3 regions of the Photorhabdus stackebrandtii genome follow, and region 3 is predicted to be linked to each of the others. Evidence: riboswitches for the same ligand, from Rfam matches in the RefSeq annotation. Region 3 holds a riboswitch; each other region holds the start of a gene.
What was found. Region 3 has a riboswitch for thiamine pyrophosphate ahead of thiC (phosphomethylpyrimidine synthase ThiC). Riboswitches for the same ligand answer to the same signal wherever they lie in the genome.

Region 1: another riboswitch for thiamine pyrophosphate. It lies ahead of thiD (bifunctional hydroxymethylpyrimidine kinase/phosphomethylpyrimidine kinase); the one in region 3 lies ahead of thiC (phosphomethylpyrimidine synthase ThiC).
Region 2: another riboswitch for thiamine pyrophosphate. It lies ahead of thiB (thiamine ABC transporter substrate binding subunit); the one in region 3 lies ahead of thiC (phosphomethylpyrimidine synthase ThiC).

What each region holds. Positions count from the first base shown of each region.
Region 1 covers NZ_PUJV01000005.1:122,351-133,289, reverse strand. Annotated here, with positions in the region: gene yidA (sugar-phosphatase) at 1-695, opposite strand, end outside; gene C5470_RS06165 (helix-turn-helix domain-containing protein) at 786-1,169, opposite strand; gene mgrB (PhoP/PhoQ regulatory lipoprotein MgrB) at 1,466-1,609, shown strand; gene C5470_RS06155 (amino acid permease) at 1,775-3,154, shown strand; gene pagP (lipid IV(A) palmitoyltransferase PagP) at 3,224-3,847, opposite strand; gene cspE (transcription antiterminator/RNA stability regulator CspE) at 4,438-4,647, shown strand; TPP riboswitch at 4,763-4,854, shown strand; gene thiD (bifunctional hydroxymethylpyrimidine kinase/phosphomethylpyrimidine kinase) at 4,896-5,696, shown strand; gene fbaB (class I fructose-bisphosphate aldolase) at 5,818-6,867, opposite strand; gene trhP (prephenate-dependent tRNA uridine(34) hydroxylase TrhP) at 8,935-10,311, opposite strand; gene C5470_RS06125 (YegP family protein) at 10,511-10,855, opposite strand.
Region 2 covers NZ_PUJV01000001.1:311,781-322,719, reverse strand. Annotated here, with positions in the region: gene C5470_RS01495 (prepilin-type N-terminal cleavage/methylation domain-containing protein) at 1-364, opposite strand, end outside; gene C5470_RS01490 (YgdB family protein) at 361-828, opposite strand; gene C5470_RS01485 (prepilin peptidase-dependent protein) at 834-1,424, opposite strand; gene C5470_RS01480 (prepilin peptidase-dependent protein) at 1,464-1,979, opposite strand; gene C5470_RS01475 (hypothetical protein) at 2,428-2,769, opposite strand; gene C5470_RS01470 (hypothetical protein) at 2,757-3,023, opposite strand; gene thyA (thymidylate synthase) at 3,150-3,944, opposite strand; gene lgt (prolipoprotein diacylglyceryl transferase) at 3,941-4,816, opposite strand; gene ptsP (phosphoenolpyruvate--protein phosphotransferase) at 4,890-7,136, opposite strand; gene rppH (RNA pyrophosphohydrolase) at 7,146-7,676, opposite strand; TPP riboswitch at 7,790-7,894, shown strand; gene thiB (thiamine ABC transporter substrate binding subunit) at 7,966-8,979, shown strand; gene thiP (thiamine/thiamine pyrophosphate ABC transporter permease ThiP) at 8,955-10,559, shown strand; gene thiQ (thiamine ABC transporter ATP-binding protein ThiQ) at 10,552-10,939, shown strand, end outside.
Region 3 covers NZ_PUJV01000022.1:2,089-13,027, forward strand. Annotated here, with positions in the region: gene purD (phosphoribosylamine--glycine ligase) at 1-1,211, shown strand, start outside; gene C5470_RS16165 (DUF1481 domain-containing protein) at 1,230-1,871, opposite strand; gene hupA (nucleoid-associated protein HU-alpha) at 1,937-2,209, opposite strand; gene C5470_RS16175 (YjaG family protein) at 2,396-2,986, opposite strand; gene nfi (deoxyribonuclease V) at 3,064-3,732, opposite strand; gene hemE (uroporphyrinogen decarboxylase) at 3,737-4,801, opposite strand; gene nudC (NAD(+) diphosphatase) at 4,910-5,677, opposite strand; gene C5470_RS16195 (HAD family hydrolase) at 5,838-6,500, shown strand; TPP riboswitch at 6,556-6,682, shown strand; gene thiC (phosphomethylpyrimidine synthase ThiC) at 6,791-8,719, shown strand; gene thiE (thiamine phosphate synthase) at 8,712-9,350, shown strand; gene C5470_RS16210 (HesA/MoeB/ThiF family protein) at 9,373-10,122, shown strand; gene thiS (sulfur carrier protein ThiS) at 10,119-10,319, shown strand; gene C5470_RS16220 (thiazole synthase) at 10,321-10,939, shown strand, end outside.

The sequences.
Region 1 (10,939 bases), on a different contig from region 3:
GCGGCGAATTCGATCATTGCCAGGTCATTATTATGGTCACCAATACACATAATTTTGTCTCTGGTAATACCGAGATGATCAGCAACGGCTTTGACAGCAGTACCTTTATTCACTTCTTTGCTGAGAATTTCCAGAAAATAGGGGCTGCTTTGAATCAGTGTATAGTGCTTATAAGTTTCGGCAGGAATGAAGTTGATGGCATCACGGAGAATATTAGGGTGGTCGATCATCATTAATTTAGTAAAGTACATCTCACTGTTCATTTCGTTGACAGGACAATAAGTTAGAGGTGTGTCGGTGAGAAAAGCTTCTCTGACGGTATATGGGCTGATATCACGGTTAGCGGTGTATATTTTATTAAATTCTAAAGCGTGAAGATGAACACCGATTTCACGGGAGAGAGATTCAAAAAACAGATAGTCTTCAAAATCCAATAAATTTTCCAGCAAATGTTCACCATTATACGCCTGATGGACAACACTACCATTATTACTGATGCAGTAACTGTTGGTTTTGTCCAGCTCTAATTCCTGTAAATATCGCTGGATGCCGGTAAAAGGCCGGCCAGAAGCCAAAACAATATGAACGCCTTGTTGTCTGGCTCGATGGACAGCTTGTTTGACTGGGGGCGTGATTTGATGACTCTCGTTCAGCAAAGTGCCATCAAGATCAATGGCGATCAATTTTATTGACATATCTCTCTCCTGAAAATCTGGCAACCTGATTATGGTATGGCTGCGTTTGTTGGGTAATTACCCGTTTAAAGGTGCTTTCCGGTTGCCGTGTCATGAACAGTTGGTAGCGAAATGCAGGGGTAGTTTAACCTCCAGCTCAATATCTGGATTCTGCCGGAAATCATAGGGCGTTATGCCATACTCTTTGCGGAACATATAAGTGAAATGAGATTGTGAACCAAAGCCAAAATCCAGGGCGATATCAAAAATAGGCAAAGTGCTGTTTCTTAAAAGATGAACAGTGCCGGCCAGACGTCGCTGGCGGATATATTTGCCAAGAGAAATTCCGGTAACTTCCTTGAATATTTTCTGCATATGCCAAAGCGAATAGCCAGAGTAAGCAGCCAGTTCTTCCAGATGAATTACCCGGCCAAGGTGATTCTCAATCCATTTGCTAAGAGCGTATACAAGTGCTAAGTGATTATCCTGTGGCATTAACAATTTTGTTCTGGTTGAAAGTGAAAGGAAGTATACACAATTTTTTCTGATTTTTCTAAAGATGACAAAGCTTTGACATAGTGATTCAAATTATAACTGAATGTGATAATTGATTTTTTTGTTCTGTTAAATTCGTTCTGGTACATTTCTGTCATAAGACTGTGAGCCAGTACGATTTTTTCATAACGGAAAGCGTGAGATGAATATTTTTCCTGTTGCACTATTGTAAGATATCATTTTCCAACTTTATTCTTAACATATTTGCGTACTGACCGAACTCGAAGGAAACAGAATTGGACATAAAAAAAACCATTGCAATCTTAGTATTACTTGGAATATGTCTGTTCTTGTACTTGTTAGCTTTGGATAGCTACTGTGATCAGGGTGAAAAGTTTGATTCAGGTATTTGTTTTGTGACTCGATATCTGCCTTTCTGATTAGTTGCTGATACTCATCAGCCATTTTCCCATCATGTATCTGTGCTAACATATGTCTTCAATATCCACCCTTTAAAGCTATGTCTGTTTTAAATAAAGCAGGTGAATGGGAAGCGGTTGTTTTCCCACTAATAATAAAATAAAAAGTTGCAGCAAGAGGAAAAGATGGCAGAACAATCGCAGCGATCAACACTTAAACGCGGTTTAAAAAACCGGCATATTCAGCTTATTGCTTTGGGGGGCGCTGTCGGGACCGGGTTATTTCTCGGTATTGCACAAACCATAAAAATGGCCGGTCCCTCTGTAATTTTAGGCTACGCTATCGCAGGCTTTATTGCATTTCTGATTATGCGTCAACTGGGGGAAATGGTGGTTGAAGAGCCTGTAGCGGGGTCGTTTAGTCATTTTGCCTATAAATATTGGGGGGATTTTCCCGGTTTTTTATCAGGCTGGAATTACTGGATGATGTTTACTCTGGTTGGAATGGCAGAATTAACGGCTGTAGGGATGTATATTCATTACTGGTGGCCTGATATTCCTACTTGGGTTTCTGCTACGGTATTCTTTGTCCTAATCAATACGGTAAATTTAATTAATGTCCGGTCATATGGTGAGACAGAATTCTGGTTTGCTATCATTAAAGTGACAGCAATTATCTGCATGATTGTTTTTGGCGCTTACCTGTTGGTCAGCGGGAATGGTGGCCCACAGGCTAGTATTGCTAATCTTTGGCAATATGGCGGTTTTATGCCTAATGGGATCTCTAGCCTTATCATGGCAATGGCTGTGATTATGTTTTCTTTTGGTGGGTTGGAACTGGTTGGTATTACCGCTGCGGAAGCGGAAAACCCACGTATCAGTATTCCCAAGGCCACCAATCAGGTGGTATACAGGATATTGATTTTCTATATTGGTTCTCTGACCGTGTTGTTGTCGCTTTATCCGTGGGGCAATGTCATTGAAGGTGAAAGCCCATTTGTCATGATTTTTCATAACCTGGATAGCTTTTGGGTGGCTAATGTTCTGAATATTGTTGTTCTGACTGCCGCCTTGTCCGTTTATAACAGCGGTGTATATTGTAACAGTCGGATGCTGTACGGTTTAGCAAAGCAAGGCAATGCACCCAGAACGCTGATAAAAGTTAATGAGAGTGGTGTTCCTACTAAAGCAATTGTGATATCTGCGTTGGCTACGTCAATTGGTGTATTGATTAACTATGTCATGCCGGGTAAAGCATTTGAATTATTGATGGCGTTAGTGGTGACAACACTGGTTATTAACTGGGTCATGATCTGTATGGCGCATTTAAAATTCCGGGCAAAGAAAGTTAAAGAAGGGGTAGAACCTTCATTTAAAGCATTCTGGTACCCGTTTAGTAATTATCTGTGTCTGGTTTTCCTGGTCTTTATACTTGTCATTATTTTGATGATGGACAGTATTCGTATTTCAGTCATTCTGATGCCATTTTGGATTGGTATTTTATGGCTCGGGTTTCTCATATCTCATTCCCGCAATAATAAAATGGAAACCATGAACCAGGGATAATATATACCTGGATTATCTCGATAAGGATACCAGGCTGATGTCACCCACAGCCTGGTGTTTTTTATCTGGTTACCATTGCCAGCGTAACCAGGCGAAGAGCACGTTACCGTTATTATATGTGCCGGGAATGTATGTCCCCTGAAACGATAACCGATCATATTCTATGGAGAATAGTGGTAGTGGAAGTGGAATAGGAACATAGTAATAATCATGACGGGCTGTGACACTTAAAGTGAAACCAATACCCATTCGGAAGCCATCTAAATCACTGGGTATCCACATTTTCTGAAACCCATAACCAACGATGGGTTCCAAACGGTTATGAGAATCCATAAAAGCCATAGCGTAGAGAGAATGCCAGTCATTGTCTTCGTCGTAACGGTATTTACCATAACCGAAACCCCAGGGCCGTTCATTATATTTGTCAATTTTTTCTTCATCGTAGGTAAATCTGTTATGCCAGGTAATTACCGGCAGATAAAGTTCATTACTGGGTGCATCCCAAGTGAGAGCGACATTATTGCTAAATTTTTCCCATAAACTGTCTGAACTGTTGCCATAACTGATGGGTGCATGGGATATCGTGGTTGTTAATGATTGACTGGCGGTATCAGCCGCTGTTGCAAATACTGTCCCGGATGAGACTACAAAAGTAACTGATAGGGCACCGGCTACGGTTAAATCAAACTTCATTATTTCTTGCTCCAATTTCCCAATGACACGAATTGGGAAGATCCTTTGCATCATGAAAAATATGACAAACATCTAAATTTGGGAATTCTACTCTTGCTATTTTCAATAAAACTTAAACGAAAAATCAATATTAAGATGTTATACGTATTAAATGGGTATATTTAATACGTATATTTGGGCTGACGAATATTGGAAATGTATTGACTCTTTCTTTCACTCAAAGAGGGGGGATGATTCGCGCCTGTAGACATACCATAGATATAAAGATTCTAATAATAAGACAGGCAAAATAAATTAAAATTATTTATGTTATTTGGGGTTTTGTTGAGTGGATGAACCGTAAGCTAATTAGGATAACCTTGGATTTTCAAATTTTTGCGGTTATGTTAAACAATAATTGTTGTTAAGAATTTTAAATATGTGCGTTAGCTCCATAGCTGATAAAAAATGGCTTGCCATCATATTAAGAATATGTGATAAATCGTTCGAGTAAACGAGGTACGGTTCTGTTAATAGCAGCAACTCGCTCTGGTTTTTATGTTGCGCCGAACGGCGAATTAGAATTAAGTGATCCAAAGGAAATTCTTAAAATGGCAAAAATCACTGGTACTGTAAAGTGGTTCAACGAATCTAAAGGTTTTGGTTTTATTACTCCCGCTGATGGCAGCAAAGATGTGTTTGTACATTTTAGCGCTATTCAGAGCGAAGGTTTTAAAACTTTGGCGGAAGGTCAAAAAGTTGAGTTTGAAATTCAAGATGGTCAGAAAGGCCCTTCTGCGGCAAACGTCACTACAGCATAACTTCTTTTTGTCAATCATTTTGAATTGACGAAGTAAATTTGTTGTCTTAATTGGTTTTTTATTGGCAACAATGACATACCGATATCACCCTGTTGGTCATCTAATAGGGTGTTTTTGTTTTGACTCGGGGCGCTCTTTCTGAGCTGAGATGAACCCGTAATACCTGATCTGGATAATGCCAGCGTAGGGAAGTCAAGGTGTCTTTTTCCTGATACCTGCTTTTCTTTTGCTGGTAGGAAGGAGTACCTATGGTAAGAATTAATTCACTGACAATTGCCGGGACTGATCCTAGCGGTGGTGCTGGTATTCAAGCTGATCTAAAAACTTTCTCTGCGCTTGGTGCTTATGGCACAACAGTAATGACAGCTCTTGTCGCACAAAATACGCATGGTGTGCAATCTGTTTATGACATAGATCCCATTTTCGTTGCTGCACAGCTTGAGTCTGTGCTGTCAGATATCAGAATCGATAGCGCCAAGATAGGCATGTTATCTAATGCGGCCAATGTTGCGGTAGTTGCAGACGCAATAAGCCGTTATTCAGTACCTTATGTTGTATTGGATACGGTGATGATTGCGAAAAGCGGTGATCCGCTGCTGGTGCCGGAAGCGGTTTCTGCGGTTGTTGAACGGTTATTACCGAAGGTTTCGTTGATGACGCCGAATTTGCCGGAAGCCGCGGCTATATTGAGATGCTCTTTAGCAGAAACCGAAGCAGACATGCAAAAACAAGGATGGGAATTGTTATCACTGGGATGTGAAGCAGTTTTACTTAAAGGCGGACACCTTACCAACAGTGAAAGCCCTGATTGGCTATTTACGGGGGATGGAGAATGGCGTTTCACTGCTCCCAGAATCAATACCCGTCATACTCATGGTACAGGGTGTACTTTCTCCGCTGCATTAGCGGCTTTACGTCCACGTTATTCAGATTGGCAGACAACGCTTCCTGTTGCCAAATCATACCTCCAGGCGGCACTAGAACAGGCGGATTCTCTGAATGTCGGAACCGGAATTGGGCCTGTACATCATTTTTACCAGTGGTGGTGAGGGAGCGTGATTCGGTGATAATGGGTCATGAAGGGTAAGATGCCGGTGCTATGGGAGCAATATGGTTCAGGATGTGTAATGCCTTCACGATCTTATTCATTATCACCGATGACAAGCCTTATTAAGCGATAGTCACTTGCTGATCCAGATAGACATCTTGAACTGCATTAATCAGTTCAACACCTTCTTTCATGGATTTTTTGAAAGCTTTACGACCGAGTATCAACCCCATACCGCCAGCGCGTTTATTAATGACGGCAGTACGAACTGAATCACTCAAATCATTATCACCGGATGCACCGCCTGAGTTAATCAAGCCGGCACGACCCATGTAGCAGTTAGCTATCTGATAACGGACCAGATCGATTGGGTGATCGGTGGTCAAATTGGAGTAAACACGTTTATCTGTATGACCAAAACCAATTGCAGTATAGCCACCATTATTTTCAGCCATTTTCTGCTTAACAATATCGGCACCGATAGTGGCTGCTAAATGGTTAGCCTGACCGGTTAAATCTGCGCTGGCGTGATAATCCACCCCCTCTTTTTTGAAGGCGGAGTTACGCAGATAGGCCCATAATACCGTGACCATGCCTAATTCATGTGCTCGTTCAAAGGCTACTGAAATTTCTTCAATTTGACGACGTGATTCAGCAGAGCCAAAGTAAATAGTTGCACCAACGGCTACCGCACCCATCTCAAATGCCTGTTCAACGCTGGTATATAAAGTTTGATCATATTGAGCGGGATAACTCAATGTTTCATTGTGGTTTAGTTTAACCAGAAACGGGATCTTATGAGCATAGCGGCGGGAAACCGCGGATAACACGCCATAAGTAGAGGCGACACAGTTACAGCCTGCTTCAATAGCCAGTTCAACGATATTCTTTGGATCAAAATAGAGTGGGTTTGCGGCAAAAGAAGCGGCAGCAGAATGTTCTACACCTTGATCCACCGGCAAAATAGACAAATAGCCAGTACCCGCAAGGCGACCATGATTTAGCAATGTTTGCATAGAGCGCAGAACCGTATTTGGCCGGTTATTGTCGATCATGACGCGGTCAACAAAATCGGATCCGGGCAGATAAAGATTTTCACTTGGAATGGTGCTACAACGATGCTGCAATAAACTGTCTGCATCTTTGCCTAACAACTTAGCGATATCAGTCATGTCTTACTCCAGTTCATAAGAGATACTATTGATTGTCATTTATCCTTTTTAAAATAACAAGTTGTATTAGGAGGTAAGTGGTAGTGGATCGCTTCAGGTAAGCTTTTAAAGTTAAATTTATTACCTGAAAAGGCGTTCTTTAATGTAAAAGCGACATTACCATGCTTTTAAGTGATATGGGTAGAAATGTGTAAGGGTTTTATGTATTGGGTTATATATCTTCATAATTTATATAAGTTTCTGCTATACTTATAGAATTTTGTAAGTTGAAATTTCCATATATTTAAATGGATTATCTTTATTGACCACATTAACGTTTATTTTGGGGGAAAGATACTGAGGAATAGCAACTGACCGCTATTCTGAAAAATTGCACTTGAACCTTAACATTGTGGATAAAATTAACAGTTTATTTACTTATTAAATGGAATGGTTTTGTTTACAGGAACGGTTTTGGAAAATGGAATTTAAAATATTTCTGTTCTACTGATATGATTCTCATACTTAAATATCCATTCCAATTCAGATGGTCATATTTTCTCACTCAAATTGGAAATGCCATCCGTTAAATACTAATGTGATGAATTTTGATTCTAAGAATATTAAAAGAGATTTCTCGATGATATACATAAAATAAGACCCCCTCTTGGGACGGTTATATGGGGAACCCCCTAAAAAGTCATGTTGGGATTAATCAATTAAAACCTTAGCGCCAGTTTTTTGATGTTAGCTACATCTGTTGCTGGCGCTAGTGTAATTTTTTTGGCTGTTGTTGTGTTTATTGTAGGTTTTATAAAAACATATGCAATTGATATTATAGATAAAAAGTTTAAAATTAGTGAATCTGTGATTAATATTATTGTATTGTGCATTTGCATAAATAAATATCATTGAATGCATGAAATTTTTACAAAAACACAATATATCCTAATGTTATTTTAGTGAGCTTTATCGGGCTAGGTATTAATATTCTTAAGTTTTTATTTTGGTAATTAATTTTCCCTGATTATATAAAATAAATAAAGAACTGGGCCATCACAGTTTTAAAATATATATAATCCTGTAAGCGGAAATCAATGTGGTTATTTATCCTATCATAAAAATGATTATAAATTGAAATAATTATTGTATTAAATTTTTAGTTTCAGACTATATTCATCAGTCAATTAACTAATTGAAAAACATATCAATATAATTTGATTTTTTCACAGATAGAAAATTCCTCATGGTTTTTTATTGCAGATGCTGATATTTAACTTTCTTTCCTTTGTAAAAAACATTTCTCCTGTTACGTTTTTTCCTTGGTAAATGGTGTTTTATCAAATGATTAGGCTGTTAATGGAAGATGCTGTGCTTGATAGGTAAGGTGAAATGCTTATTGTTGTCCTTTGATTTGCTAACTGACACTTTTTGTGAGGTTAAGATGAATATCAACTTTATTCTTGTGAGATACCGGATGTGCTGCATTGTCGTTTACCGGCCTTTGGTCGATGATTATTATTTTACCCTTGTTAATATTATGGCTATATGAAACAGAAGCCGTTCGTTCAGTGTTGATAACTAAAATAGTCAGGTAAATGTTGAACTAATAGTTTTAACAATAAGTAAATTGCAATAATCTATTTTCATAATTTTCACCTGATTAATTCTATTGAGTTGTATAATGTTTGGTCTGAATATGATGGGTTTCTTGAATTATTGAACAGTGAAAAATTTTAATTAAATTTCTTTAGATAGTGTGATATTTCAATAAGTAGAAATATTTTCCTATTAATGCATAGAGTACAAGAAACATATTAATATAAAGGTTTATTAATTTAATAGTTAAGTTTATCTATTTAATTAATCATGTAAATGGATCACATAACTTATTGATTTTATTTAAGAGAAAAAGAAAAGGCCAGCTCAAGGGAGATTGAGCCGGCCAAGGAGGTGGTTCCTAGTCTTACTGTAAAACTTTTTTAATTTTTTATTTTTCACCCACAATACTACGATAAATAAAATAGTATTGATGTGATCTGTTTCTAAAAAAAGAAATATATAATCACCAGGATGGTATATTGGTGATTATTTGTCTGAGTTTCGGTTCTTTTGAGCATATTGAGAACTAATACCATTTAGATTGCGTATTAATAAAGCGTAATTAATATCAATTTGTTTAGGGATTGGTAAATAGACAATATACCCATCTCCAGGAGCAACTTCCATTGGTTGGCCTTTTTTATCCTGCATTGCTTCCAGTGTAAACTGGATATTGCCTGATGGGGTCATTAATTCGAGACTGTTTCCAACCATGAATTTATTCTTAACTGCAACTTCAGCTAATCCGTTGACCCGTTTTCCCGTGAACTCACCGACAAATTGTTGGGTGTCGGATATTGAATGGCCGTATTCATAACTCTGATAGGCATCATGGGTATGGCGGCGCAAAAAACCTTCGGTGTATCCACGGTGTGCAAGCCCTTCCAGTGTTGTCAGCAGGGTTGGATCGAAAGGTTTTCCTGCGACAGCATCATCAATGGCTCTGCGATAAACTTGTGCTGTGCGGGCGCAGTAATAGAAAGATTTTGTCCGTCCTTCGATTTTCAAAGAGTGAACGCCCATTTTAGTTAGTCGCTCAACATGTTCAATCGCACGTAAATCTTTGGAGTTCATGATATAAGTGCCATGTTCATCTTCAAAAGCCGACATATATTCGCCTGGGCGTTTCGCTTCTTCAAACATAAATACTTTATCTGTTGGTGCACCTTCTCCCAGTGTCGGCTCGATATTTTTTGCCGGTATAGGTTCATGCATATGCACAATATTACCGATATCATCCTCTTTGCCCTCTTGAACATGATATTCCCAACGACAGGCATTAGTGCATGTTCCTTGATTTGGATCACGTTTATTAATATAACCGGACAACAGGCAGCGACCGGAATAGGCCATGCACAGTGCACCATGTACGAAAACCTCCAGCTCCATATCGGGAACATGCTGGCGAATCTCGTTAATTTCATCCAGAGAAAGTTCACGAGAGAGAATGACTCTGGTCAGTCCCATTTGTAGCCAGAATTTGACTGTCGCCCAGTTAACGGCGTTAGCCTGAACGGAAAGATGAATTTCCATTTCGGGAAAAGCTTCACGAACCAACATAATTAGTCCGGGATCGGACATAATTAGCGCATCAGGTCCCATTTCAACGACAGGTTTCAGATCACGGATAAAGGTTTTCAGTTTGGCATTGTGCGGCGCAATATTCACCACAACATAAAAACGTTTGCCAAGTTCATGTGCTTCTTTAATGCCTAGCGCCAGATTTTCGTGATTGAATTCATTATTGCGAACACGCAGGCTGTAACGCGGTTGACCGGCATAGACTGCGTCCGCGCCATAGGCAAAAGCATAACGCATATTTTTCAGTGAACCGGCAGGGGAAAGTAATTCTGGAATAAACATGTTTAAAAAATTCTCGGTCTGAGTTCAGCGCAATTTTCACTACAAAAAGTGAGGGTAAGGTAGAGGATTCTAACGCTTAATTTGTTGAGGATACAAATTTATTGAATTGAAGTGCTCAGTTCTGTTGGTCGATGAAGTTGCACCTTATCCGTTGAATATTAATTTCAACTGATAAGGTGCAGTTTATGATGAAAAAATATCACTCTGACTTTGTCAGATCCCGGACATTTTCACTGGAGCCATTTTTAATCGCAGACTGAATGCTCTTTTTGGCAATGGTTTCATTATCGAAAGATTCGCTGATACCAATGACTTGATAGTTCCTGGCTTTCAGCACGAAATAATGCTTGCCAGACTTGTGTTCCCTGATTTCGAAGTTTTTTTCTGCCAGCGAATTTGCCTGGACAGAACGAATCCCTTTATTTGCTGCTGCCTTTGTGGTGTACATTTCACTGGTGAGGATAACGTCACCGTTCGATGCTTTTAAATTGAAGTAATATTGCTTGTTTTTTGTTCTTCTCAGATCATAATAACCTACAGCCATAATAAATCCCTCCATTTAAAGGTAAGTATTTTTAATATAGCTGAATTTCTGACCGGCGAAAGGTTGAGAGAAATTTAATTCAGT
Region 2 (10,939 bases), on a different contig from region 3:
CAGGACTCCCGTTTGAACAAATCCACCGGCTTGCTTTACTTTGCTGATTATAAGACGTTGTTACTATAACTGTAAGCTGATAGCAATCAGATAACTGATATGTCGTCTGAAATTCAGCATGCCATCCCGGTGGCGGTGTTAATTCTGATAAAGCACTTTGACCTGCAATTAATTCATATTGTTCCAGGTATCCATAAGATAATTTATCCGCCTTTGATTGTTGCCAATGTTGCTGAAATCCAAATAATAGTGCCTGATGATAACGCATTAATCCCAGTAAAGAGACAGAAAAGACCATAACGGCAACCATAACTTCGGGCAAACTCATCCCTAATTGATGAGCATGAAAAAGATTTGGTTTCATAAACAAAACCCCGTATCTGCCTCGGGACAGAAATCCAGCCAACCGCTTTCTACCGGAATAAGAGAATCACTTCCACCAGAAGAGATTAATTTCATCCATTGATACAATCCGACAGATTGCCCGGATGCCACTTCTGCCACACCTTTCAGCAGAAAAAAATTACTTGAGTACCTTTTTAAACAGCTTGTTAAATGGAACTCCTGCTGTTGCAGGCAATACCACTCTTCTGTTTTATCACGATAAAGTAGCCATGACTGAGCCATTCCCCATGACAATGCAGATTCTGCTTGCTGAAAAGCTTTTAAATATCTGCGTTCATCAACCATCATGATTAATGCGTTATCCAGATGATGATGTAAAGCTTTCAGCATCATAAGGCTCACAGCCAGCAACATCAGCACTGAAATTAACAATACATTTCCTTGCTGAAATTGCAGGCAAACATTTGGAGAATGCTCAGTCACGGTACTTATCCCCTGATATTGCGCAAACGTATTACTGCCTGATATTGGTAGTTTATTGATGGATGTTTAAACCAATGTGCAATAAGCGTCAATTTGATAAAAACTAAACCATCTTTTGTTGGTAATTTTTCTGCTTTAAATGAATCTACCACTATCTCATTTGGGTCAAATAGCCTTTCCCAGCCATTTTCCTGACAGTTACCCGCACCTCTTTTCCATTCCACTGATTTATTACTAAGACGATAGCCAAAGAATTCTGATTCACTGTGTTCTGGTGGCTCCCATTGGTTATTTATATTAAGATCGTATGCAATAATCAGGCATGAACCCTCACTTTCATCATTTCTATTATTGATTAATATTGGCTTTCCATCGCAATAATGCTGGCAATATCCTGCACGACGAATGTCTTTTTCTATAATATACAATGTTTGTTTAACAAAATATCCTAAACGATATCGCTGATATAACTCCATTACTTGTCTGGTTAAAACCGGGTAACTTTTGGCAATCGCCAGTAAAATAATAGTACCAATAGCCATTGCTACAATCACTTCTAACAATGTCATTCCAGATTGGTTTTTATGTTTTATCATTACAATAGAGTATCACTTATTTTATAAGAAAAAGCATAATTAACCACAAGCCGGAATACTATTAAACTTATTATTACTACATGATCTTACTCTTCCTCGTGAAGAAAAAATAACTGATATTTCACCTGCGGAATTAGCCAAGATAAAACTCGCGGGCATCATCGTATTTCTTATTCCATGAAACTCTATCTGCTCCTTAGTTGCTGAGCTTATAACAACATCCTGATAGGATGATTTTATACCCTCAACATTCTCTAAATCACAATCAGCAAGTGCAGATCTAGAAAGCGCTATACACCACTCTTTTCCCGTTTTCAGCCACAATATCACCTCTTTATTCAGATAATTCGCCATAGATTGCTGCCTGGCGATAAATGTCAATACTTTCTGTACTGATTCCTGTAACCTGACTCTTTCCTGATGATCACCCCATTCTTGTATCCCCCATAAAGAAAATATTGAAACCAGAACAATAACAATCATCAATTCCAATAAGGAAAAACCTAATTGATTATCAATATTATCACTACCAATTATATTAATGTTATCTTCCATTAACAATTCCTTACATCCTTTCGCAAAACATTCTATTTGTTTTAAAAACAGAATAAACACATAATTGAATTTTATGCGAGAGTGCATCAATAAAAAAATAACAACATATTATTGTTACATTTAAATTGCGTAGAGCCTCGCAAAAATCAATAAGGATAGACGTTTTTGTTTCTTATTATTATCATGCATTGTAAGCTTATATGGCTATAAGGAAGAAGTTTCATAAATATAATCAAAAAAAACTCTTCATATATCGTATCCCACGCAGAATACGACAGACTAACCGACGACTTACTGGAGAAACAAAGCATGATCAATCTTGCAGTCGTTCAGGAACGGGCTAACGCTCTGTTTTCAGAGATCCCTTGGCTGACCTACATCGGCTTTGTGTCGGATTCCCGCTAATTCCTGCAATGATACTTGTCCTTTCAACAAAATCTTTTCGTTATCAGTGTATGATCAGTAGTTGATACAAGAGGGTAATTAAATCTTGGTTTGTGCTTGCGTATGCCAATATCTGAATTTCACCCCCGACTACATCATAAATGGCACGGAATTGCCGATCTTTGGAAAACCACTGGTGAAATTGAATTCCTTTATCCAGTAACATTGAGGAATAGCCGTATGCTAACGGGTTTTCCCCAATCAATCTCGATGATTCAATCAGTAAATCATCTACCAAATTTTGAGCCGCTTCCAACCCTATTGTGTAAACCTTGTAGTCTTCAATAATAGAAAGTGTCTGGTAGGCTGTTTCAGCAACTTGAACTTTATATATCACGTCCGACATTCCCTGCGTCTACGAAGTGCTTCTTCAGGGGTCATTTTTCTACCATCCATGATATCTTTCTTAGACAGCATAGCGATTTTAAGCAACGCCATCGCCTGTCTTTCTGCGTTTCTATCGGCTTGCTCCCTCTCACGTTCTGCTACCGGTTGAATAAACAATTCAGATATTCCGTTTTTGGTAATAAACAAGCCGCCCTCGAAGTTCTCTGGGTTACTGAGTAGATCCCTAGCTTTTTTTTGAGAAATGGTATTCATGGTCTTTTTCCTCCTACTTCTGTGTATCTGTATATTATACCACCAAAATGAAAAGGGGAACAATTTATAATAAATTGTTCCCCCAGATTATTGACAAACACAGAAGAACTGTTTCAGCCATAACCTCTAAATAGCAACCGGTGCCTTTATTCCTGGATACGGGTCATAATCGACAATTTCAAAATCATCAAATTTATAATCAAAAAGTGATTCCGGTTTACGCTTTATAACCAGTTTTGGCAGTGAACGCGGCTCACGACTGAGCTGTAATTGTGTCTGTTCCATATGGTTGTTATAAAGATGCGTGTCACCACCCGTCCAGACAAAATCGCCCACTGCCAGATCACACTGCTGTGCCATCATATGAACCAACAATGCATAGCTAGCAATATTGAACGGCAAGCCAAGGAATACATCACAGGAACGCTGGTAAAGCTGGCAGGAAAGTTTGCCATCCGCAACATAAAACTGGAAGAAAGCATGACATGGCGCTAATGCCATTTTATCCAGTTCACCGACGTTCCAGGCCGATACAATGATCCGGCGTGAATCCGGATCGCTTTTAAGCTGTTCCAACACCGTTTTCAGCTGGTCAATCTGGCGGCCATCTGCCGCTCCCCATGCGCGCCATTGTTTACCATACACAGGCCCCAAATCGCCGTTTTCATCCGCCCATTCATCCCAAATAGTGACACTATTTTCATGCAGGTATTTGATATTCGTATCACCATTCAGAAACCAGAGAAGCTCATGAATAATTGAGCGGATATGGCAACGTTTAGTTGTCACCAGTGGGAAACCATCCTGCAAATTGAAACGCATCTGATGCCCGAAAGTGGAGACCGTCCCCGTCCCGGTGCGGTCTGCTTTTGGAGTACCTTCTTCTAGCACTCTTTTCATTAAGTCCAGATACTGTTTCATTTTACCTCTTGTACCTTATTACCTTGGTGTTTGTATGCCCATATCATCATTAAAACTCCCGCCAGGATCATTGGAACAGAAAGAATCTGTCCCATGCTGATTCCATCGAATAAACCCAGTTGTGCATCTGGTTGACGGAAGAATTCCACTATTATCCTGAAAACACCGTAGCCAATTAAAAACAGGCCGGAAACACTGCCCATTGGACGAGGTTTACGGATATATAAATTTAAAATAATAAACAGGACGATCCCCTCTAACGCCATTTCGTAGAGTTGTGAAGGGTGACGGGGAAGAACACCATATTGTTCAAGTATTGATAACAGTGAAGGGTCAGTTGCTGCCAGTGCAATATCCTCACTACGGGAGCTTGGAAACAGCATAGCCCACGGTGTATCCAATGTGACACGCCCCCACAATTCACCGTTAATAAAGTTACCAATTCTCCCCATTCCTAAGCCAAAAGGGACTAACGGTGCAATGAAATCAGCAACTTGTAAGAAATGACGTTTAGTTCTGCGACCAAATAACCACATTGCGCAGATAACACCCACCAAGCCACCGTGGAAAGACATTCCTCCATCCCAAACTTTAAACAAATAAAGCGGATTATCGAGAAAGGCGGGAAGATTATAAAACAGTACGTAGCCAAGACGGCCACCAACAAAGACGCCAACAAAACCTGCATAGAGCAAGTTCTCTACTTCGTTTTTTGCCCAACCACTATTAGGTTTCGCGGCTCTGCGTGTCGCCAGCCACATGGCGAATACAAACCCCACCAGGTACATAAAACCATACCAATGAAGGGATATGGGGCCTATTGAAAAAATAACCGGGTCAATATTAGGAAATGCCAGGTAGCTGTTACTCATCGTTCCCCACTTAATATTTAAAATGAATCCTAAGGCAAATGATTGCGGATCATAGCACAGGCCGTTAAACGGATTAAATTCCGCCTCTGACCAAACCGCCAATCCCATGCCGCTCCATAAACGTTGCTGACAGCTCCTTTACTCTTACGCTGGTTTCAGCCTGTAGTACTTCAGTCATCAACTGCTCAACCTGAACCCTCTCCAAATGACGTAATAAATATTTAATCCTTGGCACACTACAACCACTCATACTCAGGCTGCGATAGCCAAGACCAATCAATAACAGAGCACCCATCGGAGAACCCGCCATTTCACCACAAATACTGATAGCAAGACCCGCTTGCCGGCTATTTTCAAATACCAGTTTTAATGCCCGAATCACAGCCGGATGTAGACAATCATAAAGGGAAGCGACCTGGGTGTTGTTTCTATCCACTGCCAACAGATACTGTGTCAAATCATTGGTGCCAATAGAAACAAAATCGACTCTGCACTTGAGTTGTGGCAAGAGAAAAATGGTCGAAGGAACTTCAATCATCACGCCGAGCTGCGGCATGGGTATCTGATGCGCCAGAATTTGCTCAACTTCCTCTTTCGCTCTGTCTATCAATCTCTTAGCTTCATCAATCTCTTCCACGCTAGTAACCATTGGCAGAAGGATTTTCAAATTACCGCTATTAACATTCGCTCTGAGCATAGCCCTAAGCTGAATAAGAAAAATTTCCGGTTGGTCCAATGTCACCCGTATACCGCGCCACCCCAAACAAGGGTTTTCTTCGCTGATGGGCATATAAGGCAGTTGTTTATCCGCACCGATATCAAGTGTACGCAATACCACCGGTTTATCAGGAAATAATTGCAGCATCTCCTGATAACGGGCTTTTTGTTCATCTTCTGAAGGGAAACCACAGTGCAACATAAAGGGTATTTCAGTTCGATAGAGACCAACACCATCAATATTATTGCCTATATGTAACTCATATTTCAGACTCAAACCCGCATTAAGTTGAACAAGAACACGCTCACCACTTTTGAGCCGCGCTTCCTGATCAACATCCCCTTCAGCCAGTTTACTCAGCGCTTTTTCTTCTTCGATGATCTGTTTATATTCCTGAGAAATCAGCGGCTCAGGTTCAATAAAAACTTCTCCGCGGAAACCATCAAGAATCAGCATACGATTGTGCAGGAGTTCCGGCAGGATATCAGCTCCCATAATAGCCGGGATGCCCATCGCCCGAACCAATATGGCAGAGTGTGAATGCGTCGCGCCATCACGAACAATAACCCCTGCTAATCTTTCCTGCGGCATTTCTGCCAATAGGTTAGCACTCAGTTCATCAGCAACCAGAATAAACCATTCAGGCCACAGATGACTGACAGTCGGTGAATCATCCAGATGAAACAGTAATCGTTGCCCAAGTGCCCGCAGATCCGATGCCCTTTCCCGCATATAGGCATCCTGTAAGCTGGCGAATTGCTCTGCGTATTTCTCAATAACTTGTTTAACCGCCCATTGCGCAACAGATCCCTGCTCAATACAAGAAAACAGATCTTGTTTCAGTTGAGGATCATTCAAAAGGTAGGAATAGAGATCAAAAATCGCGGCACTCTCTTTTTGAGAGCCGGTAGTAAAACGCTTACTGAGCCGCCGGCATTCCGCCGTCGCATCTTCAAGTGCCTGAATCAAACGAGAACGTTCTGCTGCATGATCAAGGGTTGATGCTTCAAAAATTTGTTCAAATGAGGGCTGGGAACAATCCTGCCACCCCTGGGCCATGACGATGCCATTGGAAATTGCCAACGCTTTAATTCGGGTCTGCCGGTAGTGCCCAAACAAGCCCTTGGTCTGAGCCTGAGCAAGAATCACAGCCAACTGTGTCGCCAGCGTCACCATAAAGGATTCTTCGGTTTCATTAAACAAGCGTTGTTCCTGCTGCTGGACAACCAGAACGCCTTGCAACTGACGGCGATAAATAACCGGAACCCCTAAAAAAGCGCGGAAGTTATCTTCCTTAACCTGAGGCAGATATTTAAAACTTGGATGACTGCGTACATCCGCTAAATTAATCAGTTCAGATAATTGACCAACTTGTCCAACCACCCCCTCACCAAATGCCAGGCTGATAATTCTTCCACGGGGTTTCCTCAATCCTCGGGTTGCCATCAGGTAATAACACTGCCGTTGATGATCAGCAAGATAGATAGAACACACATCTGTGCTCATCGCCAGGCAGGTCTCATTCACCAATAGCTCAAGCGCCTCGGCCAAATTGGTTGCCATCGCAACTTTTTCAACAATTTCCCGTAAGCGCATAAGCATGGAGCTAACCTAACTTCTTTTGCGACGATAAGAATATGAAGAACGTAATAATGATACGTTTTCCTGCATTGGCATCACAACCGAAGCAAATTCTTTCATCACGCGCCGGTAAACATCACGTTTAAAAGAGACAACCTGCCGGACAGGATACCAATAGCTGACCCAGCGCCAACCGTCAAACTCTGGGGTATTACTGTGCTGCACATTAATATCTTCTTCATTACAAAGCAGTTGTAATAAAAACCAACGCTGTTTTTGGCCAATACAGACAGGTCTTGTATCCCAACGCACCAAACGCTTAGGTAATTTGTAACGTAACCAATTACGGGTAGAGGCCAAAACGCGTACATCTTTCCGGCCTAAACCCACTTCTTCATACAGTTCCCGGTACATTGCCTGCTCTGGTGATTCCCCCGGATTAATCCCCCCCTGAGGGAATTGCCAGGAATGTTGCCCATAACGCCGGGCCCACAAAACCTGGCCTTGTCGATTACAAATTACAATTCCTACATTCGGGCGGTAGCCATCATCATCGATCACCAGACTACCTCAATAAACTAAATTTGAAAGATGACTAATTGTTTCACACTACCCTCAAGTGGTAAACCTCTATCATTGGACTTTGCAGTCGCTAGCTAAATCTCTACAATAGCACCATCTCAACGGGGTGCTGGCTGTTTAAAACGGTCTTGCTGAGAGTAAACCCGCCGAACCTGATCCGGCTAATACCGGCGTAGGGATTTGAGCTGCTAATTGTTTCACAGAAATTATCTTTCCGTTTAGCGCGCCCTCAGATCCTTTGCCAATCCTCTTAATTAAGGAGAGCAAAGTGTTTAAGACGTTATTTTCCAAATTAACCGTACTGACGGTACTGTCAGCCGCTGCTTTGTTATTGAGTCAGGTTGTACAGGCAAAGCCGGTATTAACCGTCTACACCTATGATTCTTTTGCCACCGAATGGGGACCAGGGCCCGCGATTAAAAAAGCGTTTGAAGCTGAATGTGACTGTGAGCTGAAATTTGTTGCACTGGAAGATGGTGTGTCCCTGCTCAACCGCCTCAGAATGGAAGGAAAGCGCACGGCTGCCGATATTATCCTTGGTCTGGATAACAACTTGATTCAAGCGGCCCAACAGACAGGTCGGTTCACTGAAAGCCAAGTGGATACCCGTAAACTGAAGCTGCCGATACAATGGAATAACACCGTATTTATTCCTTATGACTATGGTTACTTTGCCTTCATTTACAACAAAAATACGTTGCCAAATCCACCAAAGAGCATGGATGAACTGATCAACAGTCACAATAACTGGAAAGTGATCTATCAAGATCCCCGCACCAGCACACCTGGGCAAGGTTTGCTGTTGTGGATGCAGAAAATTTATGGTGATGATGCCCCACAAGCCTGGCAAAAACTGGCAAAGAAAACACTCACGGTCACCAAAGGCTGGAGTGAAGCTTATGGTCTGTTCCTGAAAGGCGAAGGCGATTTGGTCCTGAGCTATACCTCCTCACCGGGCTATCACATTTTGTCTGAGAAGAAAGACTATTATGCTGCGGCAACGTTTAGTGAAGGTCATTACCTGCAAGTCGAAGTTGCCGCCCAACTGGCCTCCAGCAAGCAACCGGAACTTGCCCAGAAATTTATGCGCTTTATGCTGACTCCGGCTTTCCAACAGGAAATTCCAACCACTAACTGGATGTATCCGGTTATTGATATCCAACTACCAGAAGTTTATTCACAGCTTTCAATACCAGAGAAATCATTACAGTACAACGCAGAAGAAGTCGCAAAACACCGTAACCAATGGATTCGCACATGGCAAAACGCTGTCAGCCGCTAATAGCCGGATGGCTGCTGCCGGGGGCGATTGCCGCCGGTCTTTTGCTATTGGTCGCTTTACTGGCATTCGGTACACTTTGGTTTAACGCGCCTGAAGACGACTGGTACTTACTGACAGAAGATCGCTATTTGTGGCATGTGGTGCGTTTTACATTCTGGCAAGCTTTTTTATCGGCTCTGTTTTCTGTTATGCCCGCTATTTTTCTTTCCCGGGCACTCTACCGCCGCCATTTTCCCGGCCGAACCTTGTTTCTGCGCCTGTGTGCTATGACGCTGGTTTTGCCGGTACTGGTCGCTCTGTTCGGCATTCTAACTGTCTATGGCAGAGTCGGCTGGCTGGCACAGTTCTGTGAATGGGCCGGTATCAATTACCCTTTCACCCCTTATGGTTTACAGGGCATTTTGCTGGCGCATATCTTCTTTAATATGCCACTGGCAACACGGCTGTTACTGCAATCACTGGAAAACATTGCGGTGGAACAACGGCAATTAGCCTCACAGTTGGGTATGAATGAATGGCAACATTTTCGTTTCGTTGAATGGCCTTACCTGCGCCGCCAAATCCTGCCAACCGGCGCGCTGATTTTTATGCTCTGTTTTGCCAGTTTTGCCACCGTGCTGGCTTTAGGTGGCGGGCCTGCGGCAACGACTGTCGAGCTGGCAATCTATCAGGCGTTAAGCTATGACTACGATCTCGGCCGTGCCGCGTTACTGGCTTTGATTCAGCTGACTTGCTGTCTTGGCCTGGTTCTTCTTAGTCAGAAACTTAACAGTGCTCTATCCATCGGCTATAGCAATCAACAGCAGTGGCGTAATCCACAGGATACTTTACTGAGAAAAATCTGTGACAGCGTGTTAATTACCGCAGCACTGTTACTGCTGGTGCCTCCATTGTTAGCTGTTGTGGTGGATGGTCTGAACAGCGGGTTATTCAACGTATTACGCCAGCCTGCATTGTGGCAGGCATTTATCACATCCGTTGTGATTGCTTTAGGTGCCGGATTACTGTGTGTTTTATTCACAATGATGCTGCTGTGGAGCAGCCGCGAGTTGTACCTGCGTTATTCACCCCGCTGGGGACAAGCGATGGAAATAAGCGGTTTGTTGATCCTGGCGATGCCCGGCATCGTGCTGGCAACCGGTTTTTTTCTCCTCCTTAACGACACCATCGGCCTGCCCCGCTCACCCTATGGTCTGGTGATTTTAACCAACGCACTGATGGCAATTCCTTATGCATTGAAAGTTCTGGATAATCCGATGAAAGATCTGGCAGCCCGCTATAATCCGTTGTGCCGATCCCTGAATATTCAAGGTATTAACCGACTGTGTTGGATTGAGCTAAAAGCACTGAAAATCCCGCTGGCGCAAGCTTTGGCTTTTGCTTGTGTCCTTTCGATTGGGGATTTTGGTGTGGTCGCGCTGTTTGGTAATGAAGATTTCCGTACACTTCCTTTCTATCTGTACCAGCAAATAGGGGCTTACCGTAGTCAAGATGGCGCAGTCACCGCCTTATTGCTGTTATTATTATGTTTTATGCTGTTTAGTTTACTTGAACGCTTACCGGGGCGACATAATGCTTAAACTTGAGAATCTGACTTACACCTATGAACATCTGGTGATGTTCTTTGACTTGCAGATTCAGGCTGGGGAGCGTATCGCTATTCTTGGCCCTAGTGGAGCAGGTAAAAGTACATTACTGAACCTGATCGCCGGTTTTCAAACAGCAGAAAAAGGTTCCGTATGGCTGAATGGAGAAAATCACACCAATACGCCACCTTCTCAGCGCCCCGTATCCATGTTATTTCAAGAAAATAACCTCTTCTCTCATCTGACGATTGAACAGAATATTGGGTTGGGATTACATCCCGGATTACGCCTTAATAGCAAACAGCAACAGACATTACAGCAAATAGTCTCCCAAGTTTCGTTGGAAGATTGCCTTACCCGCCTGCCTGCTCAAC
Region 3 (10,939 bases):
CTGATAAAGTCTATGTTGCTCCAGGAAATGCAGGAACCGCTCTGGAAAGCAATCTGGAAAATATTGATATCTCAGCGACAGATATCAATAGCCTGTTAGCATTTGCACAAAGCCATAATATCGGGCTGACTATCGTTGGTCCTGAAGCGCCATTGGTCATTGGTATTGTCGATGCATTCCAAAAAGCAGGGTTGACTATCTTTGGCCCAACTCAAGCAGCTGCTCAATTAGAAGGCTCAAAAGCATTCACCAAAGATTTCCTGGCACGCCATCAGATCCCAACGGCGGCTTATCAGAATTTTACAGAAATCGAACCGGCTCTCGCCTATCTGGATAAAGTCGGCGCACCTATTGTCATAAAAGCTGATGGGTTGGCTGCGGGTAAAGGTGTGATTGTTGCAATGACTCTGGGAGAAGCTCAGTCCGCCATAAAAGATATGCTGGCTGGAAATGCATTTGGTGATGCAGGCCATCGGATTGTTATTGAAGAATTTTTAACTGGCGAAGAAGCGAGTTTTATTGTTATGGTCGATGGCAAGAATGTTGTTCCTATGGCAACCAGCCAGGATCATAAGCGCATAGGTGACGGTGACACGGGTCCGAACACTGGGGGAATGGGGGCCTATTCACCCGCTCCGGTCGTCACCGATGCAATCCACCAACGTATTATGGAAGAAATTATTTATCCTACTGTTAATGGTATGGCTGCTGAAGGTCATATCTATATGGGTTTTCTTTATGCCGGGTTGATGATCAACCAGAATGGCGAACCGAAAGTGATTGAATTTAACTGTCGCTTTGGTGATCCGGAAACCCAACCAATCATGATGCGAATGCGTTCCGATTTAGTTGAACTTTGTTTGGCCGGTGCAAAAGGCAAGCTTGCGGGTAAAACTTCTGATTGGGACGAACACCCTGCTCTGGGTGTAGTGCTGGCTGCCGGCGGATATCCTGCTGATTATCACAAAGGAGATATTATTCATGGCTTGCCCCAACAAGAAAATGAAAGTAGCAAAGTTTTTCATGCAGGTACGGTACTGAAAGATGGTGATGTTATTACCGCAGGTGGACGTGTTCTGTGTGTTACCGCCTTGGGAGAAACCATTGCCGATGCACAGAAAAATGCTTACCAGCAAGCAGAAGAGATTGAATGGAGTAGCTGTTTTTATCGCAAGGATATTGGATACCGGGCAATTAACCGGCTGAAATAATCACAAAACTGACGGAGGTCAGAGGCTGTCCTTCGTCGGTTCCCAACGGCAGAAGTCGTTATTGGCTACCAACAGTAATTCACGGCCAGCCGAAGCTTCCAACCAGGCAATTGTTAATTGACCGTAACTGCTTTTTTCGCGCTGTTCAAGCCATGACCTCGCGTAAGGTTCAAACTCGACGGCAATCGTGTCACCTGCACAGGTAGTGACCTTGCCGTTATGCCAGTGCCCTTGCATCAAACGCACATTTCCCACGATCAACGCATCACTTAACTCAAGAACCCGTTTAGCATCAAACTGCATGCGAACAATATCATCACTGGAAAGTGGTTCACGCCGGGTTTTTGACTGCTTTTGCATAAAAATCACATCACCGGATTTATCTAAACGAAGTTGTTCAGCCAATGGATTTTCATTATGCAGAATTTCACGACGAATTTGGCGTAAATCGCCCTGTTTATATTCATAAAAAGTCACGATGGTATTGCCATTACGGTAAGGGCTGTAAACACTCATTAGAACCAGAGGCTTACTATTTTGATCGTTGAGGCGCCACAAGCGGACAACGCCATCATCTGCGATGAATCCACTTGCACTAAAAGAAGGTTCTTTTGGTTGATTGGTACAGGCGCTGAGCGCGAAGACGAATCCTAGTGTCATCAGCCCCTGACGAACCAACAAAAGGGGATAAATACCCCTTCTATCTTTTCTTTTTTGCAATGAAATTATTTAACTGCGTCTTTCAGTGCCTTGCCAGCAGAGAAAGCAGGTACGTTCGCAGCAGCGATTGTAATTTCTTTACCGGTTTGAGGGTTACGGCCAGTACGCTCTGCGCGATGGTTAACTTTGAAAGTACCAAAGCCCACCAGTTGTACTGAATCACCTTCTTTCAGGGATTCAGTAATTGCATTCAAAGTTGATTCCAGAGCAGCTTTCGCCTGAGCTTTGGTCAGGTCTGCGCTTTCTGCGATTGCATCAACTAATTCAGTCTTATTCATAGATTATCCTTACAGTGTGTTTATCGTTTGCAAAGCATCGAGTGCGACGGATATGCCGAATGACAGCACCCCTGCATACACGCACCGATAGCCACTTCTTTTCACCCCCCAAATGTAGAACAGAGTGGGGGCAAAAGTGAAGCCTTTGAACATGGCATTTAAAGCATTAAATCACGTTTTTTCACTTTACTGCGTTAAATTTATGCCTATGTTGCTAATTCCTGACTCCCGGAGGTCAGCTTTCAATCCTTTAATCAACTCAATATCCCGCTCTTCACAGCCGGCCAATAAGCGATAAATTTCCCATTGAATGTCCCACTCTTGTTCAATGGCAGGTAATACTCTTAATTCTTCATCGGTCATTTCTTTCCCGGCATGAGTCATTTCAAGCATAGCAACGGTGCGAATTGAAATTTCACTCACTGCAATTGTATGCTCCAATGTCTCACCACTCAGACGGGCATGAATAATTTCCCCTAACGCAATACACGCATCAATTGCCGGGTACACACCGTAAATATCGTAATCATCGGCTGACGGAATGATTTGTTCCAACTTTTCCAGCTGATTATCAAAATTAACCTTGGCATCTTTTACAACTAATATTTCCCACACCAAATCCAGAATACGGCGGTAAAGAGCAGGTTCCGCGAACGCTGTCTGACGACAGAACATCTGGTAATTTGGATACATCCGTTCGCATAAACTCGCCATGAAAGTCAGATGCTGCCAGCTTTCAAGTTTTTCCAGCCGTAAATGTATCGGGTTTCGTAACATTAGTTCTTACTCATTAATGCATAATTTGCTTCGCAGTTTACCTGAAATTCAAGAAGATCCACACGCTTACACCGAATTTAAGGATTTTTCTGCATCATTTGTTCAAAAAACGCCCTATTTGAGGCGATACCATCCGCCCAACGGGTAGTTTCAGGTAGGCGATAACCTCTCACACAACGCTCTACCCATAGCAATGCACTATCAAGACTGATTCTGTGTCCTGTAGAAATATACAATGGATTACAACGTTTTTTACTTCGCCATACCCAACCAATCTGCTCCTCTTTATCAATCAAAGGCTGGCAACTGCCGGGTTGCTCATCCAATGGTTCACTTTCACCACATAAACGACGTTTTGCCACACCAATAGTAGGTACATTCGCCAATAAACCAAAATGGCTGGCAACACCTAAACGACGTGGATGCGCAATACCATGGCCGTCCACCATGACCAGATCAGGTGTATGTTTCAGCGACTGCCAGGCAGCCATCAATGCAGGATATTCACGAAAAGAGAGTAAACCAGGGATATAAGGAAGTGTAGTTTCAATTCGGGCTATCTGATACTCCACCAGTTCAAGGGTAGGATAAGAGAGAACAGCAATAGCTGCGCGGGTAACCGTTCCCTGCTGTTCAAAGCCCACATCAGCACCAGCAATCAATTTTGGTGAGGAAAAATCATCATGACGAATGACTTGCTGAGCCTTTTCTATTTGTTCCTGACGTAATGCTTTCGTGTTAATCATATTTTTACTGATGATATTTAGCTGAAAGTTTATGTACCGCTTCAACAAATACACCAGCATGTTCCGGCAGTACATCTTGATGGATACCATGACCAAGGTTAAAAACATGACCAGAACCCACACCAAAACCTTGCAAAATTGTCGAAACTTCCTGCTCAATCCGCTCTGGAGAGGCGTATAACATAGATGGATCCATGTTGCCCTGCAAAGCCACTTTACTCCCTACACGACGACGTGCATCAGCAATATCTGTCGTCCAGTCCAAACCAAGGGCATCACAACCCGTTTCAGCCATTGCTTCCAGCCATTGCCCACCGCCTTTGGTAAACAATGTTACCGGCACACGGCGACCTTCATTTTCACGGATCAGGCCATCAACAATTTTGTGCATATAACGCAGGGAAAACTCGCGATAATCCCGCCCCGTCAGCACGCCTCCCCAAGTATCGAAAATCATCACGGACTGAGCGCCCGCTTTAATCTGGGCATTAAGATAAAGAATAACACTGTCTGCCAGTTTACCCAGCAATAGGTGCATGACAGCGGGTTCGGCATACATCATTTTTTTGATTTTAGTGAATGCCTTACTACTACCGCCTTCCACCATATAAGTCGCCAGTGTCCACGGGCTACCGGAAAAGCCAATCAAAGGAACCTGACCCGCCAGTGCCTTACGGATGGTACGCACTGCATCCATCACATAACCCAGCTCCATTTCAGGATCAGGAACCGGCAGTTTTTCAACATCAGCACGACTTAAAATAGGGGACTTAAAACGCGGGCCTTCACCTGCCTCGAAATAGAGTCCCAACCCCATTGCATCAGGAATAGTGAGAATATCAGAGAAGAGAATCGCCGCATCCAACGGATAACGCCGTAAAGGCTGTAAAGTGACTTCGCAGGCAAGTTCAGTATTCTTACATAGAGAGATAAAATCACCTGCCTCGGTACGGGTAGCCTTATATTCCGGCAAATAGCGACCAGCCTGACGCATCATCCATACAGGTGTAACATCAACGGGTTGGCGTAGTAAGGCTTGCAAATAGCGGTCGTTTTTCAACTCATTCATAACAGGCTCCATTTATTTATTGGCCGCAATATTATCTGGCTGCAATGATTTGCTGCCATTGTAACATGACAGGCAAATCTCTCCCGTTGAATCGCACCAAACAGTACATTACGCATTTCGGCATAAAGCAACCGTATCTTCAATCAACCGGCGGGCAATCGTATTGGCTGGCGGGATCAATGGCAGTTGATCATAGCGATACCAGTCTGCGCTAATCAGCTCTTTCGGATCATGACGGATTTCACCGCTGTCATAATCAGCCAGAAATGCCATCATCAATGAATGAGGAAAAGGCCACGGCTGAGAAGCCACATAACGTAAGTTACGGACTTTAATATTACTTTCTTCCATTACTTCGCGGGATACCGCTTCTTCGAGTGTTTCACCTACTTCGACAAATCCCGCTAGTACTGTGTACATATTCCCGCGATGACGTTGATGCTGCGCCAGCAAAATCTGATCATTACGGCGAATACCGACAATAATGCAAGGCGCAATCTGCGGATAATAACGCTCATGGCAGTGGTTACACAAACAAGCCCATTCACTGACACTGTGGTACATTTCATTGCCACAATAACCACAATATTGATGAGCACGATAAAACTCTGCTAGCTGTACTCCCCGACCAGCTAACTGAAACAATCCGCACTCACTTGAAACAATTTCCCGTAGCGAAACCATATCGGAAGACATTTTTTGACGAATAAGCCAAACTTTCTCTCCCTGCCATTCACCAATAGGCAATGCTATTTTTCCTTGCAGTGACCATTGAGCCGCTATTCCAAAGGGTAATTCACCTTTAGGGAGCCAAATACGATTTTCATAGCTAATAATCCACCAGCCACGTTTTGTACCTGTAATTTGTTGTTGCATCATCACTATGACATCTTAAATTATTCTAATATGTGTATAAATCATACGCTTTTTCATCAGAAAAAGAGTGTCTTATTATTATATATTGTATTGCCTGACCAGACAGTGACAGGCATGATTCTCAGCTATCAATGTGCTTTGACCTGAGGAACACAACATCATGCCACAACCGCTTGCAGTGTTTGATCTGGATGACACCTTAATCTCCGGTGATTCCAGCGCTATATGGACAGAATTCTTATGGGAAAAAGGCATAATTACTGATCCCAGCTTTATCGAAGCAGACAAAAAAATGATGGCTGATTACAGCGCAGGTATGCTGAATATGAATGACTATCTGGCATTCAGCTTGGAAACATTACATCAGGTTCCGCTAGAGCGGGTTGATGTCTGGCTCACCGAATTTGTTAAAGAGAAAATCAGACCACGGTTTTACCCACAAGCCAAAGCTCTGCTTGAAGAGTATCAACAGCAGCAGGTTCCAGTCATGATTATTTCAGCCACCGTCTCTTTTATTGTGAAAAAGATAGCTGCCGAATTAAATATTCACACTGCACTAGGCATTGATATGGTGATGGAAAATGGCTGCTATACCGGCAAAATAGACGGTATTGCGACTTTTCGTGAAGGTAAAGTCAAACGAATCAAACAGTGGCTGGAACAACAAAATAGTTATCCTGAAATTATCCGTTTTTACAGTGATTCAATTAATGATCTACCAATGTGCCAATTTGCCGATGAGGTCATTACTGTCAATGCCGATGCCCGTTTAAAAGCCGAAGCACAACAACATGGCTGGCAACAATTAACCTGGTCATTGTAAATACTTTCAATCAGTAAGGGTTGTAGTTTTCATAATCCCTTCTATACTTATGCCTACTTTCTTGTCGGAGTGCCTAGCGTAAGCTGTTTTATCGCAGCATACACAGGCTGAGACCGTTAATTCGGGATCCGCAGAACCTGATCGGGTTAATACCCGCGAAGTGGAACAAGAGTAATCAACCGCTGTCGGCTCACCCGGTTTTCTTACCAAGAGTCCATCCAGCCATCAATTATTACTCCCTGCGAGCTCCAGACAAGCAACTTTCCCAATAACACGGTTAGGAATTTGCTATGTCTAATAATATTGTTATCCCTGCAACTGATATTTCACCAAAACCCAGCACGGCACGTCCACGTCAAGCTCAACGCGATGCCGCTCAGGAATTTATTAATTCTATTCAGGGAGTCGCATTCCCTAATTCTCGACGAATTTATCTCCAAGGTTCACGTGACGATATCCAAGTCCCAATGCGGGAAATTCAGTTATCGCCCACTTTAATTGGTGGAACTAAAGAAGAACCGCGATATGAGGAAAACGAAGCTATCCCTGTTTACGATACTTCTGGTGCTTATGGCGATCCTGATTCCATGCTGGATGTGCATGTTGGGTTAACTAAATTGCGCCAGCAATGGATCGACGAACGCCAAGATACAGAACCCGTTACTGCCCTCAGCTCTGATTTTACTCAGCAACGCCTGGCGGATGCTGGTCTCGATCATTTACGTTTCAATAACCGCCCTCATCCATTAAAAGCCGGTAAAGGCAAACGAGTGACTCAATTGCACTATGCCCGTAGAGGCATCATCACACCGGAAATGGAATTTATCGCACTACGGGAAAATATGGGACGTGAACGTATCCACGGCGATGTACTACGCCAACAACATGCCGGGCAAGGCTTCGGCGCTCAGTTGCCAGAAAATATCACACCAGAATTTGTCCGTCAGGAGGTCGCGGCTGGCCGGGCGATTATTCCTGCCAATATCAATCATCCTGAATCAGAACCAATGATTATTGGTCGTAATTTTCTGGTGAAGGTTAACGCCAATATCGGTAACTCTTCGGTAACCTCTTCTATTGAGGAGGAAGTGGAAAAGCTAATCTGGTCTACCCGTTGGGGAGCGGATACGGTAATGGATCTCTCCACTGGCCGTTATATCCACGAAACCCGCGAATGGATCTTACGTAATAGCCCGGTTCCTATCGGCACAGTCCCCATTTATCAGGCTCTGGAAAAAGTTAATGGCGTAGCGGAAAACCTCACCTGGGAAATGTTCCGTGATACCTTGCTGGAACAAGCAGAACAAGGGGTGGACTACTTCACTATTCACGCAGGCGTTCTGCTGCGCTATGTACCGATAACAGCCAAACGCCTCACCGGGATCGTTTCCCGCGGTGGCTCAATTATGGCGAAATGGTGCTTATCTCATCATCAGGAAAACTTCCTCTACCAACATTTCCGCGAGATTTGTGAAATCTGTGCTGCTTATGATGTTTCTCTATCCTTAGGAGATGGCTTGCGCCCCGGTTCTATTCAAGATGCCAATGATGAAGCCCAGTTTGCAGAACTACACACATTAGGCGAACTAACCAAAATTGCCTGGGAATATGATGTTCAGGTGATGATCGAAGGCCCCGGACATGTGCCAATGCAGATGATTCGCCGCAATATGACAGAAGAATTGGAGCACTGTCATGAAGCCCCTTTCTATACTCTTGGGCCACTGACGACAGATATTGCACCAGGTTATGACCATTTCACTTCGGGCATTGGTGCAGCGATGATTGGCTGGTTTGGCTGCGCCATGCTCTGTTATGTGACGCCAAAAGAACATCTTGGGCTGCCAAACAAAGATGATGTTAAGCAAGGGCTGATAACCTACAAGATTGCTGCTCATGCTGCCGATCTCGCCAAAGGCCATCCAGGCGCACAAATCCGTGATAACGCGATGTCAAAAGCAAGATTTGAATTCCGTTGGGAAGATCAATTTAATCTGGCGCTCGATCCAGATACCGCACGTGCCTATCACGATGAAACTCTGCCACAAGCCTCCGGTAAAATTGCTCATTTCTGTTCTATGTGCGGGCCTAAATTCTGCTCGATGAAGATCTCTCAGGAAGTACGCGATTATGCCGCCGGTATGGAACAGATGTCAGAAGAATTCCGCGCCCGCGGTAGCGAGCTGTATCATAGTGCGGAGGGAATCTCTCATGAGTAATCTGCCTAATGCCCCATTTGCCCCGACGGAACACAGATTGGGGCTGTATCCGGTCGTGGATTCACTAGAGTGGATTTCCCGCCTATTAAAGGCAGGAATTACTACCATCCAGTTACGAATCAAAGACTTGCCAGAAGATCAGGTCGAGGGAGAAATTAAGCAGGCCATCATGCGGGGCCACCAATATAACGCTCGTTTATTTATTAACGATTACTGGCGACTGGCGATCAAACATGGCGCTTACGGTGTTCATCTGGGACAGGAAGATTTGGATAACGCCGATCTGAATGCAATCCAGGAAGCCGGATTGCGGTTAGGCATTTCCACTCACAATGAACAAGAATTGGCACGGGCAAAATCTTTACGTCCATCTTATATCGCCCTCGGCCATATTTTCCCGACGACTACCAAAACAATGCCCTCTTCCCCACAAGGGCTAGCAGCACTAAAACAACAGGTAGAAAACACACCGGATTATCCTACTGTCGCTATCGGAGGCATCTCTCTTGAACGTGTACCGGATGTTATTGCTACAGGAGTTGGTAGTGTGGCACTGGTCAGTGCGATTACCAAAGCAAAGGATTGGCGTCAGACAACAGCGCAATTGCTTCATCTGGTTGAAGGCATTTAGTTGAAGGTATTGAGAGGTTCTTATGCTGAATGATCAAGAATTTATGCGTTACAGCCGACAACTGTTGCTGGAAGATATCGGCCCTGAAGGGCAGGAAAAACTGAAAACCAGCCGTGTACTGATTGTCGGTCTGGGAGGGCTGGGTGCCCCTGCGTCTCTCTACCTCGCCGCGGCAGGTGTGGGAACAATTTATCTCGCGGATGATGACCAACTGCACATCTCCAATTTACAACGGCAAATCCTTTACCGCACAGAGGATATCCCTTCGGCAAAAGCTGAACTTGCAGCAAATCAACTCAATGCGCTGAATCCACTGGTAAAAATAACCGTTCTTAATCAACGTCAAGATGTGGAATCACTGAAAAAAATCGTAAAACAGGTCGATCTGGTTCTTGATTGCTGTGACAACATGGCAACTCGCCACGCTATCAATGCAGCTTGTGTAGCCACACGCAAACCCTTAATCAGTGGCAGTGCTGTTGGGTTCAGCGGTCAGCTTATGGTGCTTGAGCCCCCTTATTCCCACGGCTGCTATACCTGTCTCTACCCTGATCAGGAAGAACCACAGCGCAATTGCCGAACTGCGGGTGTATTAGGTCCGGTAGTCGGCGTCATCGGCACATTACAGGCATTGGAAGCCATCAAAATGTTAACCGGACTTCCCTCTCCGTTGAGCGGTAAACTTCGGCTGTTTGATGGTAAGCAGCAAAGCTGGAGCACGCTACAGCTCAGTCAATCGCAGCAATGCCCAATCTGCGGAAATATGGCATGAAAATTACTATAAATGACCAGCTGATGGAGCTTACCGCTCCTCTGGCTCTACAACAATTACTGGAACAACTTGAATGGTCACAACCGGGAACGGCATTGGCCATTAATCAAACCATTATTCCGCGTTCGAACTGGAGTACGTACCAAGTTAATGATGGGGACAATATCCTTTTGTTTCAGGCTATTGCCGGAGGTTGATATGTTAAAGATCGCTGATACTACTTTTGATTCCCGTCTGTTTACTGGTACAGGCAAATTCGCTAATGCAGATTTAATGATTCAGGCTATAGCTGCCTCTGGCAGTCAGCTTGTCACGATGGCGATGAAACGCATTGATTTGCAGGGAGGTAATGACGCTATTCTGGCACCATTACAAAAACTTGGCGTCAAATTGCTGCCAAATACTTCTGGAGCCAAAACCGCAGAAGAGGCTCTGTTCGCAGCCCGTCTGGCCCGTGAAGCGTTGGCAACAAACTGGATCAAACTGGAGATCCATCCTGATGTGAAATACTTGCTGCCCGATCCGGTCGAAACGCTCAAAGGCGCTGAAATGCTGGTCAAAGACGGATTTGTCGTTCTACCTTATTGCAGTGCGGATCCTGTTTTGTGTAAACGTCTGGAAGAAGTGGGCTGCGCGGCAGTCATGCCTTTGGGCGCGCCGATTGGCTCTAATCAGGGACTGCTAACCCGGGATTTCCTGCAAATTATTATTGAGCAAGCACAGGTGCCAGTGGTTGTCGATGCGGGCATCGGCGCACCAAGCCATGCACTGGAAGCGATTGAACTGGGTGCTGATGCCATATTGGTCAATACCGCTA